2 regions of the Arthrobacter sp. FW306-06-A genome follow, and region 1 is predicted to be linked to the other one. Evidence: riboswitches for the same ligand, from Rfam matches in the RefSeq annotation. Region 1 holds a riboswitch; the other holds the start of a gene.
The links. Region 1 has a riboswitch for cyclic di-AMP ahead of LFT49_RS11425 (C40 family peptidase). Riboswitches for the same ligand answer to the same signal wherever they lie in the genome.

Region 1 (7,694 bases):
CAGGCTGCCGGCGGTGGTTGCGCCGATAATCGGTATGAAACCACCCAGGAAGACCACTGCGGCGAGGGGGACCGCCAACGGAACCCGCAGGATCAGGAGCCCGGTAAGGACGATGACGGCGTCAATGGCTGCGATAATGAGTGTCCCCCGGACGTAGCCGCCCAGCACCACGATGCTGCGTTCGGCCGCCAAATGTGCCTTGCCCTGGCGGGTCCCCGGGAGGAATCCGATCAGGAACCCCCGGATCTTCTCGCCGTCCTTGAGGAAAAAGAACAGGATCACGGCTGTCAGGACTGAACCTGCCACAATCTCCCCGGCCGTCCGCAGGCCCGTCAGCGCGTCGGCGCCCAGGGTTCCTCCAGCCAAAAACTTCTGGAACTCGCCGCGGGCTGCGTCGATCTGGTCACTGGTAAGGGCCACAGGGCCGGTGGTGATGAATTGCTGCAGCTGGCCAATGCCTGCTTCTGCCCGGGCAGCCAGGACGGAGGCCTGCTGCCTCACCAGGGCGATGATTCCACCCACCACTCCGGCCGCCACCGCCAGGATCACCAGGAAGGAAGACAGCACCGCCAAGGCGCGGGGCCAGCCCCGAGCCGCGAGCCAGCGGACGGCAGGAGCCATTGCCGACGCCAGGATTAACGCAACCAGCACCGGGATGGTGACCAGCGGGACACGGATGGCGGCCGTCACCGCCACCCAGGCAAGTGCCAGGACGGACAGTGCCTGGATGGCCCGGATGCCGGCCCGGCCCAATGCGTCGGTCCATAGGAGGGACATCCGGGCGGCGAAGGACTGGGGCCGGGGCGGCTGTGCCGGGGGCCCGTCGGGGGACATTTTGGGTTCCATGCGATTCTCCTTGCTGGCCATCACGTTTTCTGCCCCATTTGCCTGTTCCTTACCCAGGACGGTTCACATCCAAGCCAGTTCGTCAGTATGCTTACTATTGTCCGCTGAACGGCAACAGGAAAGGCATCATCATGACTGAGCAGAACGTCCCCGACGATGAGCTGGAAGTTGTGGAGGAGGACGATGTGCTTCTCGACGAAACTCCCGGCGCGGCATCGTCGCTGGAACTGGACCCTGTGATGGGGGAACCCGACAGCTACCCGGGCGCTGCGGAGAACAATCCGGAACGCTGGCAGGAAGACCCCCTGTTGCAGAATGAGGCCGTCTCGGGAGAAGAAGAGGACTTCCTGAGCGAGCAGACGCTGCGGGACGAAAGCGCGCAGGCCCGCTACCGCTCCGGCGATGAACAGGTGCCCCCCGGTACGCCCACGCTGGGGGAGGCTGCGGCCGACGTCGATTTCGGCGAAAACCCCACAGGTCCCGAAGCGGACGCCAGCGACGACGAGGAAAACTTCGGCGGCTCCCCGCTCAGCCAATTTGAGCCGGACGACCTGGAACGATAGCGGTCCAAGGGTCCGGGCCCGCGGGGCCCGGACCGCGGGAAGGAAAGAGATGCACTCCAAAAACTGCTGCTGGAGGCCTTCGACCGGCTTCCTTCACTTGTCCGCCAGGCACTGGAAGGGCTGGACGAGGCGGACCTGCAGCGCCGTCCTGCCGGTAACGGCAATTCCATCGGCTGGCTGATCTGGCATACGGGCCGGGTGGAAGATGCACAGGTGGCCTCCGCCTCCGGGCTGGAGCAGGTTTGGACGGGAGAAGGCTTTGTATCCCGTTTCGGGCTCCCGCTTGCGGAACGGGACACGGGCTACGGCCACTCCAGTGAACAGGTGGACGCAGTCAGGGCGCCCCGCGGGCTCCTGCAGGAATACTACGAGGCGGTCCACCGGCAGACCGCCAAGGTCCTGCAGGGTATTGATGATCCGGACCTGGACCGCGTGGTCGACGAACATTGGGATCCGCCGGTAACCCTCGGAGTGCGGCTGGTCAGCATCCTGGGGGACTGCCTCCAGCACCTCGGCCAGGCAGCATATGCCAAAGGGCTGCACGCGGAGCCGGCAGACGCCCCAAGTGCGTGAACTCGTGGTGCTGGGCACGGCTTCCCAGGTTCCCACCCGCACACGGAACCACAACGGGTACTTCCTGCGCTGGGACGGCGAAGGACTCTTGTTCGACCCCGGCGAGGGCACCCAGCGCCAAATGATCCATGCCGGGGTGGCGGCAAGCCAGATCACCAGGATCTGCCTCACCCACGTGCACGGAGACCACTGCTACGGCCTGCCGGGGGTCCTGTCCCGAATGGCCCTGGACGGTGCTTCACACCCCGTTCACCTTCACTATCCTGCCTCCGGCGAACAGATTGTCCAGGCCCTCGTGGCTGTCAGTTCGCCCGGTATCGACCTGCGGCTCCATCCGCACTCCGGCGCCGGACCCGTGGCGGACGGCCTGGAGATCCGGCCGCTGAGGCACCGCATCGAGACGTACGGATACCTGCTCACCGAGCCTGACGGCCGCACCTTCCTTCCGGAACGGCTCCGGGCGGCAGGAATCGAAGGGCCTGACGTGGGCCGACTGCAGCGCCAAGGCTTCTTCGGCGCAGTCGCGTTGGAGGACGTAAGCGTCCCCAGGCCCGGCCAGCGCTTCGCGTTCATCATGGACACCGCGCCGTGCGCCGGCGCGGAGGAACTGGCCGAGGGCACGGACCTTCTGGTCAGCGAATCGACATTCAGCAACGACGACGGCGGGCTGGCGCACCAGTACTTGCACCTGACCGCCGGGCAGGCAGGGGAGCTGGCGGCGTCCGGAAAGTCCCGGACGCTGGTGCTCACCCATTTTTCCGCACGGTATGGCGACGACATGTCCCTGCTTGCGGAGCAGGCGCAGGCACGTGCTGCAGGGACCACGGTCATCGCAGCCCATGACCTGCAGCGCATAGCCGTGCCTCCGCGGCGGCACCAGGTGCGGGAATCAGCGGACCATTATGACGGCGATAGGGTTAAACCATGACGGCAGCAGCTGAATCCATGGTGGCTTTTGACGGCCGCTTCGCGCGTGAACTGTCGGAACTCGCTGTTCCCTGGCAGGCCGAGGAGGCCCCCAGCCCCGGCCTCCTTGTCCTCAACGAGAAACTGGCGCGTGACTTGGGCCTGGACGCGGAGTACCTGCGCAGTCCCGAAGGCGTGCGGCTCCTGGTGGGAAATCACGTTCCTCCTGGCGCCACACCGGTGGCGCAGGCTTACGCCGGCCACCAGTTCGGCGGATACTCGCCCCTGCTCGGTGACGGGCGGGCGCTTCTGCTGGGCGAGGTCACGGACCGGAGCGGACGACTCCTGGACATCCACCTCAAAGGCTCTGGACGCACGCCTTTCGCCCGCGCGGGGGACGGCAGGGCCGTCGTCGGGCCCATGCTGCGCGAATACCTCGTCAGCGAGGCTATGTACGCCCTGCACATTCCCACCACCAGGGCACTCGCCGTCGTGGGCACGGGCCGCCAGGTCCGGCGCGACGGTATGCTGCCGGGCGCCGTCCTGGCCAGGGTGGCAAGCAGCCACCTGCGCGTGGGCAGCTTCCAATATGCGCGTGCCACCGAGAACCTCGACCTTCTGAAGCGCTTGGCGGACCATGCCATCAGCAGGCACTACCCCCAGGCCGCGGAAGCCGAAAACCCCTACCTGGCACTGTTCGGGTCGGTCGTCTCCGCGCAGGCGGAACTGGTGGCCCGCTGGATGCTGGTGGGATTCGTCCACGGGGTCATGAACACGGACAACATGACCATCTCAGGGGAAACCATCGACTACGGCCCCTGTGCGTTCATGGATGCCTTCAATCCTGCGGCCGTCTACAGTTCAATCGACGTCAGCGGCCGCTACGCCTACGCCAACCAGCCGGTTCTGGCCGAATGGAACCTTGCCCGGCTGGCGGAGGCGATGCTGCCGCTTATCCACGAAGACCAGGAGCAGGCGGTTGCGCCCGCAGTGGAGGTGCTCGGCGGCTTCCGGGGCCACTACAGCAGGGCGTGGACCGGTGGCATGAATGCCAAGCTCGGCCTTGGCAGCCGCGGGGGAAGTGACGAGGAAACCACGTCCGCTTTGGTGGACGGCGCCCTTGCCATCCTGAAGGACGGTCCCGTGGACTACACCCTCTTCTTCCGTAACCTGGGCAAGGCCGCCCGTGGCGACCTTCGTCCGGTGCGCGGCATGGTTCTTGATCTGGCTGCGTTTGATTCCTGGGCGGAGCGGTGGCAGGCACTCGAACCGGACGCGGAGCTGATGGACAACGTCAACCCGGCGTACATTCCCAGGAACCACCTCGTGGAGGAGGCATTGGCCGCTGCCACGGCCGGAGACCTGTCACCCTTGCAGCAGCTTTTGGAGGCAGTCAGTGACCCCTTCACCGAGCGGCCCGGGCTGGAACGCTACGCCGAAGGCGCCCCCGAGGACTTCGGCAACTATATGACCTTCTGCGGGACCTGACGGCTGCGGGGGCAGGCGGCGGATGCGACAGGAGGGCGGCAGCCGGATGACCGGCTGCCGCCCTCCTGTCTAATGCCTGCGCTGTTGGGCGCCTGCGGTGATGCGAAGACTAGGCGACGCGGACCGCTGAGTAGCCGCCGAGCCAGCTGATGGAGTGCACCTGGGTGTCGTAGCCGTTCACGCCACCGCTGACAACCTGGCCGTTGCCGGCGTAAACGCCAACGTGGCCGGAGGTGATGATCAGGTCGCCGGGCGCAGGAGCGCCGACCACGGTGCCGTACTGGAAGAACTGGGTGGGGGCAAGATCGCCAACGGACTTGCCCACCGAGCGCAGCGCCTTCTCAACCATGGCAGTGCAGTCCTGCTTGATGCCCAGCTGGCCGTAGGCGTTTGCCAGGATGGCAGCGCCGGTGCCGCTGCCGGTGGGGGCGGACACGGGGGTGGCCGAGGCGTAGGACATGTTCATGCCGGTGTTGGCCGGAGCGGCGGCTGCGGTCTGCACGGGTGCTGCTGCAGGGGCCGGAGCCGGTGCCGGTGCCGCGGTGTAGCCGGCGGCGGGGATCTGGATCTGGTCGCCCGGGTAGATGATCGAGGACAGGCCCAGTCCGTTGGCGGACAGGACGCTGTTCAGGCTGACGCCATTAGCAGACGCAATGGCACCCAGGGTATCGCCGGAAACTACGGTGTGGACGCTGCCTGCTGCCGCTGCCGGGGCCGCAACAGGTGCGGAGTACGCCTGCACGTTGGTCTTTTCCGTGGTGTCAGGGCCGGTGACACCGGCGTGGGCCGGGGCGCCGACGCCGAAGGCAATGCCGGACGCTGCAGCAACTGCGAGCGCGGGGCGGCCCAGCGAGCGGGCCTGGGACTTGGCTGTCACGGCGAGGCCCTCGAGAACAATGGAGCGGGCCGGAGTTGCGCGGTGACGGGCAGTGGTGGAATTTTTTGACACGGTTGATCGCCTCTCCCATGCCTGCGGGGTGAGCTGTCGGGTTCGGGCTGGAGATACCCGGCCGGAAGCAACCCCGTAATGGACGGAGGCGCTATCGACTTAACCCCAAGGCCACAAGTGGCCGCGGAAACTTGGTTCCCCCGTCCCTGCCAGCTGGAGCGGTTGTATCCCATGATCAGTGGCAGGGCTCGGCATACTGATGGGAATGTCCCGTCTGAGAGGGACACCTGAAGACCATAACCCACATGCGGTGGCATTGTCACATTTGGATAACATACGAGGTTTCCCTCTCGAATTCCGCAAACGTTTGGACGTTACGGCTGTTATCGGTGTCGACCTCGGCTAATAGCCGGGCTTGCAGGACAGGTAACGGCCCGGACACGGACACGGGATGTTTGCCGCGGCTCCATGGAACTGGCCGTTTCCATTCAGGCGCTCCGCGATCCGACCGCTAGGCTGTTTGCATGCCAGATTTCGACCGGTTCCGGGTACTGCTCGAAGAGGAGCGGGCGCGGCGCCTGGAGTTGCTGCCGGCGCTGCGGGCTGACATCCAGGCAGCGAATTCGGCCCGGCAGGACTCCAATGTCGATGACGAGCACGACCCCGAAGGGGCCACGATCGCGTTTGAGCTCTCGCAGGCTTCGGCGCTCCTGAAGCAGAGCTCGGCCGGCCTGGACCAGATTGACGCGGCGCTGGCCCGCCTGGCAGCGGGGACCTATGGAACCTGCGCCGTGTGCGGGGAGCCCATTGCGGAGGGCAGGCTGGAAGCGCGGCCCTGGACACCGTTTTGTATCCGCCACGCCTCGTCCGGTCGGGGACGATGACTGGCCCTGCGGATGTGGTGTCCGCGGCGGCGGAGTTCGTTGACCGGACCCTCCAGAACGAGGGCGCCTGGTACCGGGCGGACGACGTCGGGAACCGGCTTGGCTGGGTGCTGGACTCTTACGGTTCCTCCATCGGAGCGGTGCGCGGCACGGTGCGCGATGCCCTGCGCAAATTCAAGGACCTGGACCACGACACCACGGTGATGCTTGCGTCCACCCTGTGGGGACAGCCCCGGCCCGGCTCCCGCCCCGTGTTTGAGCGCCGGTTGGCGGCCGTGGTGCTGCTGCAGTCACGGGTGCGGCTGCTCAGGCACTCGGACCTGACCCGGCTGGAAGGCTTCCTTCGTTCTGCCCAGGCTGCAGACCTGATCCAGCCCCTCCTGGGCGACGTCCTGGTGCCGCTGCTGTCCGGCCTCGGGGAGCGCGAGCGGCAGCGGGCCAACGCGGTCCTGGCCCGGTGGCGGGACGACCCCGACCCGCAGCTTCAGGCGGCGGCAGCCGCCCTTGAAAAAGATTTGATCCTTTGACCTCGAAACCGGGAGATCCGCATGAATGAGCACTTTGACCTTGACCGTTTTGTTGCCGCGCAAAACAGCGGCGGCACCTATGACCAGGCGCTGGGGGAGCTGCAGGTCGGCAGGAAGTCCGGCCACTGGATGTGGTTCATCTTCCCGCAGATCTCCGGGTTGGGGCAGAGCGCAATGTCCCGCAAATACGCCATCTCCTCACTCGCAGAGGCCCGTGCCTACCTGGATCATGAGGTACTGGGGCCGCGGCTCCTGGAGTGCGCCCTGGTCCTGGCCAACCATGCAGACCAGTCCGCGGAGGACATCTTCGGCGGCATTGATGCCAGGAAGCTGCGGTCGTCCATGACACTGTTTCTCCGGGCGGCACCCGGAGAAACAGTGTTCAAGACTGTCCTGGCCCAGTTCTTCGACGGCGAGCCTGACCCTGCCACCGATGAGATCCTGGCTGGCCACGCCGCTGGCTGACGCCGGGTTGGCGGATCAGCCAGGCCCGGGGAACCGGCTAGGGCGTGGGGCTGCCGCCGTTGACGTTCAGTGTTTCCCCTACCACGTAGCTGGACTCGGGTGAAGCCAGGAAGACGTAGGCGGGTGCCAGCTCCGCGGGCTGTCCTGCCCGGCCCAGGGGAGTCGACTGGCCGAATTCCGGCAGCTGCTCCTTGGGCTGGCCACTGCTGACCTGCAATGGCGTCCAGATGGGACCCGGGGCCACGGCATTCACCCGGATTCCCTTGGGTGCCAGCTGCTGTGCCAGTCCCTTGGTGAAGTTGTTGATGCTGGCCTTGGTGGTGGCGTAGTCCACCAGGGTGGGGGACGGGTTGTACGCCTGGATGGAGGTGGTGTTGATGATGGTTGAGCCGGCCGGCATGTGCGGGACGGCGGCCTTGGTCAACCAGAACATCGCATACACGTTGGTCTTGAGGGTGTGGTCGAACTGCTCGTCGGTGATGTCCTGCAGGTCCTCCTGGGCCACCTGCTTCCCGGCGTTGTTGACCAGGATGTCCACCCCGCCCAGCACGGC
Region 2 (7,694 bases), on a different contig from region 1:
AAGCCACTTCCACGCCCCCGGCAGACCCTGCCAAACGCGCCAGGACCGTCATCTGGATCCTGCTCGGAGTCATCCTGGCCGCAGGAGCCATCTGGTACGCCGTGTTTACGCTCAACAAACCCGCGCCGGTGGCCGTCCAACCCGTCGCCGAGGCCCAGCTCGTCCGTGAGGACAGCCACCGGGTCACCGCTCCGGCAACCGAGAAGGCCCAGCTGGTAGAGTTTTTGGACTTCGAGTGCGAAGCCTGCAAGGCTGCCGAACCCGTCGTGGCCGAGCTGAAGGCAGAATTCGGTGACCGGATCACGGTCGTCCACCGTTACTTTCCGCTCCCGGCCCACCGGAATTCCGGGCAGGCGGCGCTGGCCGTCGAAGCCGCCGCCCAGCAGGGAAAATACGAACAGATGGCCGCGAAAATGTTCGAGACCCAGCCGCAGTGGGGTGAAAAGCAGGACTCCCAGGCACCCCTGTTCCGCACTTTCGCCGAAGAACTCGGACTGGACCTGACCGCCTACGACGCCGCTGTAGCCAACGAAGCCACCAAAGACCGGATCCGTCAGGACATCGCGGACGGTAAGGCGCTTGGCGTGACCGGGACGCCGACATTCTTCCTCAACGGTGAAAAATTGACGCCGAACACGATGGAGGAATTCCGCCAGAAACTGGCGGACGCCGCCCAGTAGCGGTTTCCCGCCGCCGCCAGCAGATTCCGGAAAGAACCAGCCCCACAGGAAGGACCGGGATGAGAGTTCAGCGCGCGCCGTTCCGGTTGCTGCGGACCGCCGCCCTGGCAGGATCAACCCTGTCGCTGGCCGCGGCGGCGCACGTCTCCGCCGGCGGCCTCCTGCCCCCGGCACCGGTACTGGCGGCCTGCACGTCCCTGCTGGTCCTGGCCATCATCATCCTGACCAGATGGAAGCTGAAGACGCCGGTTCTTGGTATGGTCCTGGCCGGCGGTCAGGGCCTGCTGCACTCAGTGATGTCCGCGTTCCCTCCGACAGCGGCCGTCGGCCCTGCCCTCCCGGCTGTCGCGCCGGGGACACACCACCACCCCCTGATCGGCTCCGGGGCGCTGCTGCCCGCAGGGCAGGACATGCATCCGCATCTGGTGTGGGACCTGGGACCTGCCATGATCACCGCCCACCTCGGCGCGACGGTGCTGACCGCGCTGCTGCTGGCCAAAGGCGAATCAGCCCTCTGGGCGCTGGCAACCTGGCTCCGACCCGTACTTTTCCTCGCGCCGGTCCCCTTCGTTCCGGCCCTGGCAGCGCTGGTTCCGGCCCCGCCCCGGGCCCCGGTTCTGCGCCGGATAATACTCCACACCCATTCCCGGCGCGGGCCGCCCGCTACCGCCTGAAGCCCTTTTCGCAGGCCCGCAGCCACGGCCGCGCCTGCACCCTGCAAGCACGTTTCAGCGGAAACGTCGTGCACCCAAAATCTTTCCCAAAGGAAACCAACCATGAAATCGCGCCCCAGAATTAGTACCCGCCTGCGCCTGGCAGCCGTCGCCGCTCTGCTGCTGCCCGCCGCCGCAGTGGCCTCCCCTGCCGTCGCCCACGATGCCCTGTCCTCCACGGCTCCGGCCCGCGACGCAGTCGTGGCCACCGCGCCCGAAACGGTGTCACTGACCCTCACCGAGCCTCCCACGGATTCAGCGTCCCTGAACCTGAGTGTCATCACCGTCACCGACGGCGCCGGGAACACCGTCAGCGACGGCACTGTAAGCGTCAATGGGGCGACCTTGTCGACCAAAATCGCCCCAGGGACACCGGGCAGCTACAAGGTGCTTTGGCGGGCCGTGTCCTCGGACGGGCACCCCATCGAAGGCAATTACGCCTTCACCGTCCAAGCGCCCGCGACCGCGGCATCATCCCAACCGTCGGTACCCGCAACCCCTTCAGCTGCCGCCTCCTCGCAGGCCCCGCAAAACACCGCCAACGCCATGCCGCCGACGGCCCCGAGGCCCAACGACGATAACGCGCCGCTGGCCGTGGGAATCGCCTTCGGGATCCTGGCAGCGGCGCTGGCCGTGACCTGGTGGGTGCGCCGCAGAAACGCCGGACAGCGCTCCTGACCTACGTCTTTCCGGTGTTCCCGTCGCGCGGGAGCACCGGAAAGAACCCAGGAACGGCCTACGACCGGACAGACGCTCCCGCTTCCCGGGCTTTCCGGCGATTCGCCAGCATCCTCAACAGCGCCGCGGTCAGGGCTGCGACCGCCATGACCGCAACGGACACCGCCCCGGCAGTAAAGAGTCCCTGCGCGAAAACCGGCAACGGGGCAGACGCCTCAGCGGCGACCATGATCGTGATGTAGTACGCCGCCGTAGCGGCCAGCCACAGGCCACCAGCCGCGGCGACAGCCAACGACCAGCGCCAAAACCAGCGTTCACCGGGCCCGTGGGACAACGCAACAGCCAGCAGGACAATTCCCGCGACGGCCAACAGTTGAGCAGGCAGCAAAAATGGTCCGGCAACGAGGCCGATTGGAACGCAGATACCGCCAACCATCAACAAACGCCGGCAACCAAGCGGCATACCCGATGCCCGGGACGGCGCGGCCGGCCGATGAGGACCCTCGGCCATTGTATTTTCAGCGGTCATACGGTTCCTTGAATCATCGTCAGGACTGGCCCGGGGGCGGGACAGCATCCGTGGGGCGCGATGAGGCTCCTCACGACTGTACAGGAATGGATGAATGGACTCGCGCGTCCACCAGGTCCGTGCAGGTCAGCCACTGCGTCAATGCACGTGGCTGGTGCTGGAACATATTGGCGAACCACTCGACAGGGCCCCGGAAGTTTCGTTAGGGTGTGGGCTTGCCGGCTTGCGGCTCACCGGCGGTGGCAAGGTTCGTATCCGCTGCGTCCGGACTGTCCTGCCCTGGCAGACGGACCTGCGCCTGGTAGCGAACCCGGCGGATCCGCCGGGTCATGGACACCATGAGCATCACGACGGCTATGACCATAAACGCGGTCATCAGAAACCCGAGAAATCCCGGTGATACCTGATCGGGACTCAAACCGGGCCTCAGCCCGTCAGTTCCGGGACCGGGAGTAGGCATCGTGCTTAGGGCCTGCAGGCCAGCCGCGACGAAAGCGTTCTGCACTGGGTCATCCTTTTCTTGAAGAATTTCGAAGGCGTTTCTGGACCTGATGTCCGCGGATGACAACCCCTGCAGCGTGAAGCAGCAGTCCCGCGCCTATGACAGCCAGCGATGCAAACGACAGGGCCTCATTTTTGGCGGTCTGGCCAAAAATGTTAATCGCGATTCCCAGCGCAATCAGGGCCATGGCACTGAAAACAACCGCTTTGTACGATGCAGGTGCGGTGGCCCAAAACTCGTTTAGCACCCATCCAGCATATGCGGAAAAGCCATGCCCACCTTTTCACGTGCCGCCACGCAGGGGGTTGGCGCCCGCAGTACGTCTTGCCGTTCTCGCCGGAACTCCTCTGGAGGGTTCAACAGCCACGGGGCCTGTCCGTGGAAACGGGCGAGCCTTCGGCTGTACGGTTGCACCTCAGCACAACAGGCTTCGGCGGGACCTTCCGGCGTCTCCGGTCCCTTGGTGTGAGGGTGCAGAGGTTTTGAGGCGCCGGACCGGAGTAAGAGGCAGGGTACTCGACCCTCGACAGAGGGTCCAGTGTGCGAGGGCATGCTGAAGGCCGGTGATTCATTGCCCCCAAGGCATTGAATCACCGGCCTTCAGTGGTTTTATTTGCCTGCGCGCACGAAGGTCACGGCGCCTTTGGAGGTCATCCAGGTCAGGGGGTGGACCGCTGTTTCGTTCTTGCCGTTCAGGCCGGAGCTGAGGACTTGGCCGTTGCCGACGTAGATTCCTACGTGGCCGGGCTGCATGACCATGTCGCCGGGCTGGGGGTCGGTGACGACGGTGCCGTAGTTCATGAACTGCATCGGGCCGAGGTCGCCGACGGGGATGCCGGCAGCGTTGAGGGCGTTTTCGACCAGCCGTGTGCAGTCCTGGATCATACCGATCTGGGCGTAGGCGGAGGACAGCATGATGGCGTTGATCCCGCCCGCGGCCGGCGCGGGCGCCGGCGCGGCAGGGGTGACGGTGACCTGGGCCTTGGCGGGCGCAGCGGCTGGCTTCACAGTGGCAGCGCCCACGGGGACCGTGGCTTTGGGCGCTTCGGCGGCGACTGGCTTGGGTGCTTCCACGACGGGTGCAGGCGTGGTTTCCACTGCGGGACGCTCGAAGGTGATCTGGATCGTGGCGTCGGCGGTCAGCGGGGTCTGGGCCTGGCCTGCGACTTCGAGGGTGGATGCCGGCTCGGCGTCGCGCTGGGCCGGGGTGTCTGCTGCCTGGGCGGCGGTGATGCCACCGGTCAGGACGAGGCCGGAGGCTGCTGCGAGGACGGCTGCCTGGCGGCCTGCGGTGCCGGCGTTTGCGGCGACGGATTGGGACAGCACGGCGATGGCGCTGGTCTGGACGGAGACCGCGCGGTGGCGGCCGTGAGTTTTGCGCATGGGCATGAAAGGGCCTCTCCCACTGCCTGCGAGGTTAGCTGTCGGATTCGGATGGGAGACACCCGGCCGCGGTGGTGCACGAAAGGCACCAGGCACGGCTTCACCCCAAGGCCTGCTCGAAGCGGGCCAACTCTGGGTTCCCCGTCTCTGCCGGACGAATTTTACGAACGGATCCCTGGCAGCGGCAGAGTTAGGCAAGTCTGCTCGGGAGTGCCGTATTCGGAGAAACCGGCACGGTCAGACCCTATGTCACAAAAGCCCCATTTGTCACATTTGCGTAACGCCCTGACTGTGGTAACAACCTGCTTGGCACCCGGCAGATACGCGGGGGTATTTTCGGGGATGTCGTCAGTGACCTGGTCAGACCCCGCCGGTGCCTGCACTGCCTTCCACAGCCGTTCAATCCCAGCGCCCATCGATCCTTCATTTTCAAGGACCGGAAAAGCATGGAAGCAATGTCATCGATGTTGGTCGCTGCTAATACGGCCGTCGTGGCCAGGATGAGCAAGTCACTTCCAGCGTCAGGAGGCCCGTGTCCGGACTGCAGCTGGTTACGCCTTTTCCTGTTCGCGGGATCCCAGCAGGCTGCCCAGCACGTACAGCCCTACGCCGACGGTGACGAACACGTCGGCGAGGTTGAAGGTGGGAAACCAGCCGCTGTGCAGGTAGTCCACGACGCCGCGCCCGTCCATCCGGTCCACAAGGTTCCCGGCACCGCCGCCAACCACCATCGCCGCACCCGCCCGGGAGAGCGCCGGCATGGCGGGGGCGGTGGACACTGCGTACCAGGCCATGGCCAGGACGATGATGGCGGTCGCGGCAATGACCAGCCACGGGGCGAGGTTAGCCCCGAGGCTGAAAGCGACCCCGGTGTTGTACAGCAGTTTCAGGTTCACCAGGCCCAGATCGACCGTGGCACCGTTGGAGAGCAGTTCCTCGGCCAAGGCCTTGATAACCAGGTCGGCCACCCCGAGCACGGCGGCCGAGACGAGCAGGCCAATTTTTACCCGCCATGCTTTGGCGCCAATTGGTGGTGTCCTTGCCGGATCTGCCGGATCTGCCGGTGACGGGACGCTCACGCGGCAGGTTCCAGTGCCGGCGCGGGTTTGGCCGCCCGGAGTGCTGTCTTGCGGCTGATCCGGCCGGCGCGGACGCCGTTGCCGATCACCACGATTTCGGCGAGTTCGTGGATCAGGACGACCGCAGCCAGTCCCAGGGCGCCGACCAGTGCCAGCGGGATCAGGATTGCGATCAGCAGCAGGGACAGGCCCACGTTCTGCAGCATGATGGACCGGGTCCGGCGGGCGTGGTCCAGGACCTGGGGCAGGTGGTTCAGGTCCTCGCCCATCAGGGCGATGTCGGCGGTTTCAATGGCGACGTCGGTGCCCATGGCGCCCATGGCAATACCGGTGTCGGCGGTGGCCAGGGCCGGGGCGTCGTTGACGCCGTCACCGACCATGGCGGTGGGCTGGCGGGACTTCAGGGTCCGGATGATCTCGGCCTTGTCTTCCGGGCGGAGGTCGGCGTGGACTTCGGTGATGCCTGCGTCCTTGCCCAGGGCCGCGGCGGTGATCGCGTTATCACCGGTGAGCATGGCCGTGGTGTACCCGGAGGCGGTCAGCCGGGCGATGACGTCCCGGGCTTCGGGGCGCAGTTCGTCACGGACTGCCACGGCACCAATGACTTCGCCGGCGGATTCGATCAGGACGGCGGTGGCGCCTGCCGTTTGCATCCGCTCGACATCCCCGGCAAGGGCGCCGGCGTTGATCCAGCCGGGGCGGCCCAGCCGGACGGTCTTGCCTTCGAAGCGGCCTTCCAGGCCGGCGCCGGGGACGGTGTCCACGTCGGTCACGTCGGCCCTGGCCGGGGATGCGGCGAGGATGGCTCGGGCCAGGGGGTGTTCGATGCGGGCCTCCAGCCCGGCTGCGAGGGCAAGAACGTCTTCGCGGGTAGTGGTCCCGGCGGCGGCGACATCGATGACTTCGGGCTTGTTCCGGGTCAGGGTGCCGGTCTTGTCCAGGGCGATGGTGCGGATCTTGCCGAGGGTTTCCAGTGCGCCGCCGCCCTTGATCAGCACGCCGATGCGGCTGGCGGCGCCGACGGAGGCGACAACGGTGACCGGGACGGAGATCGCCAAAGCGCACGGCGATGCGGCCACGAGGACGACCAGGGCGCGTTCGAACCACAGCAGCGGCTCTCCGACGATGAAGCCGAAGGCGATGATCAGGGCCGCGGCGATCAGGATGCCGGGGACGAGCTTGCTGGCGATGTTGTCCGCCAGGCGCTGCCCGGGTCCCTTGCGGGACTGTTCGGCCTCGACGATGTGCACGATGCGGGCCAGGGAGTTGTTCTCCGCGGTGCTGGTGACTTCGACTTCCAGCGGCCCGGTGCCGTTGATGGACCCGGCGTAGACCTCGCTGCCGGGACCGGCCTCCACCGGCACGGATTCACCGGTCAGGGCCGAGGTGTCCAGGGAGGTGCGGCCGGTGATGATCCGGCCGTCGGTGGCCAGCCGTTCGCCCGGGCGGACGACCATCCGGTCCCCCGGAACGAGCTCGGCCGGGTCAACGGTGACCTCCGTTCCGCCGCGAAGGACTGTCGCTTCGGCCGGGACGAGGTCCAGCAGGGCCCGCAAGCCGCGCCGGGTTTTGGCCAGCGAGTATTCCTCCAACCCTTCGGAAATGGAGTAGAGGAAGGCGAGCATCGCCGCTTCCTCGAACTCGCCAAGGGCGACGGCGCCGACGGCGGCGATCGTCATCAGGGTCCCGACGCCGATCCTGCCCTTGACCAGGCGGCGCAGGGTGGAGGGAACAAAGGTCCACGCCGCGACCAGCAGCGCCCCGATTTCCAGGACCAGGCGCAGCCAGTCCGGGCCCCCGGTCAGGGACAGGGCCCAGACGGCCACGAGCAGCACACCCGAGATCGCGGCGGCCCGGATCTCGTTGATCTGCCAGAAGCCGACAGCTTCCTCGGCCTCTTCGGCCGCGGTTTCGGGCTTGTCGTCGCTGCAGCCGCAGGCATCGCTCATCGGGCGTTCTCCTTCGTCAGTTCCACGTTTGTCAGTACGGCGCCGGTGCTTCCGGTGCCGTAGTTCGGGCACAGGCTGACCGCGTTGCCGGTGGTGGCAAGCAGGATCTCGGCCTGGGCAAGCATGTCCATCAACTCGGGGCGCGACAGCGAGTAATGGACGCTGCGGCCCTGCGCGCGGC

Region 2: linked by a shared signal. The riboswitch ahead of LFT49_RS22015 (NlpC/P60 family protein) and the one ahead of LFT49_RS11425 (C40 family peptidase) in region 1 are both predicted to bind cyclic di-AMP.

Annotation. Positions count from the first base shown of each region.
Region 1 is NZ_CP084552.1:2,481,469-2,489,162, reverse strand. It holds gene LFT49_RS11450 (AI-2E family transporter) at 1-846, opposite strand, end outside; gene LFT49_RS11445 (hypothetical protein) at 978-1,409, shown strand; gene LFT49_RS11440 (mycothiol transferase) at 1,473-1,982, shown strand; gene LFT49_RS11435 (ribonuclease Z) at 1,975-2,910, shown strand; gene LFT49_RS11430 (protein adenylyltransferase SelO) at 2,907-4,376, shown strand; gene LFT49_RS11425 (C40 family peptidase) at 4,486-5,325, opposite strand; cyclic di-AMP (ydaO/yuaA leader) riboswitch at 5,329-5,499, opposite strand; gene LFT49_RS11420 (TraR/DksA family transcriptional regulator) at 5,790-6,149, shown strand; gene LFT49_RS11415 (DNA alkylation repair protein) at 6,146-6,676, shown strand; gene LFT49_RS11410 (DUF1810 domain-containing protein) at 6,698-7,141, shown strand; gene LFT49_RS11405 (glucose 1-dehydrogenase) at 7,179-7,694, opposite strand, start outside.
Region 2 is NZ_CP084554.1:38,740-46,433, forward strand. It holds gene LFT49_RS21985 (DsbA family protein) at 1-680, shown strand, start outside; gene LFT49_RS21990 (hypothetical protein) at 740-1,354, shown strand; gene LFT49_RS21995 (copper resistance CopC family protein) at 1,457-2,071, shown strand; gene LFT49_RS22000 (hypothetical protein) at 2,130-2,441, opposite strand; gene LFT49_RS22005 (hypothetical protein) at 2,803-2,976, opposite strand; gene LFT49_RS22010 (DUF3188 domain-containing protein) at 3,110-3,349, opposite strand; gene LFT49_RS22015 (NlpC/P60 family protein) at 3,712-4,491, opposite strand; cyclic di-AMP (ydaO/yuaA leader) riboswitch at 4,495-4,692, opposite strand; gene lspA (signal peptidase II) at 5,037-5,513, opposite strand; gene LFT49_RS22025 (heavy metal translocating P-type ATPase) at 5,561-7,513, opposite strand; gene LFT49_RS22030 (ArsR/SmtB family transcription factor) at 7,510-7,694, opposite strand, start outside.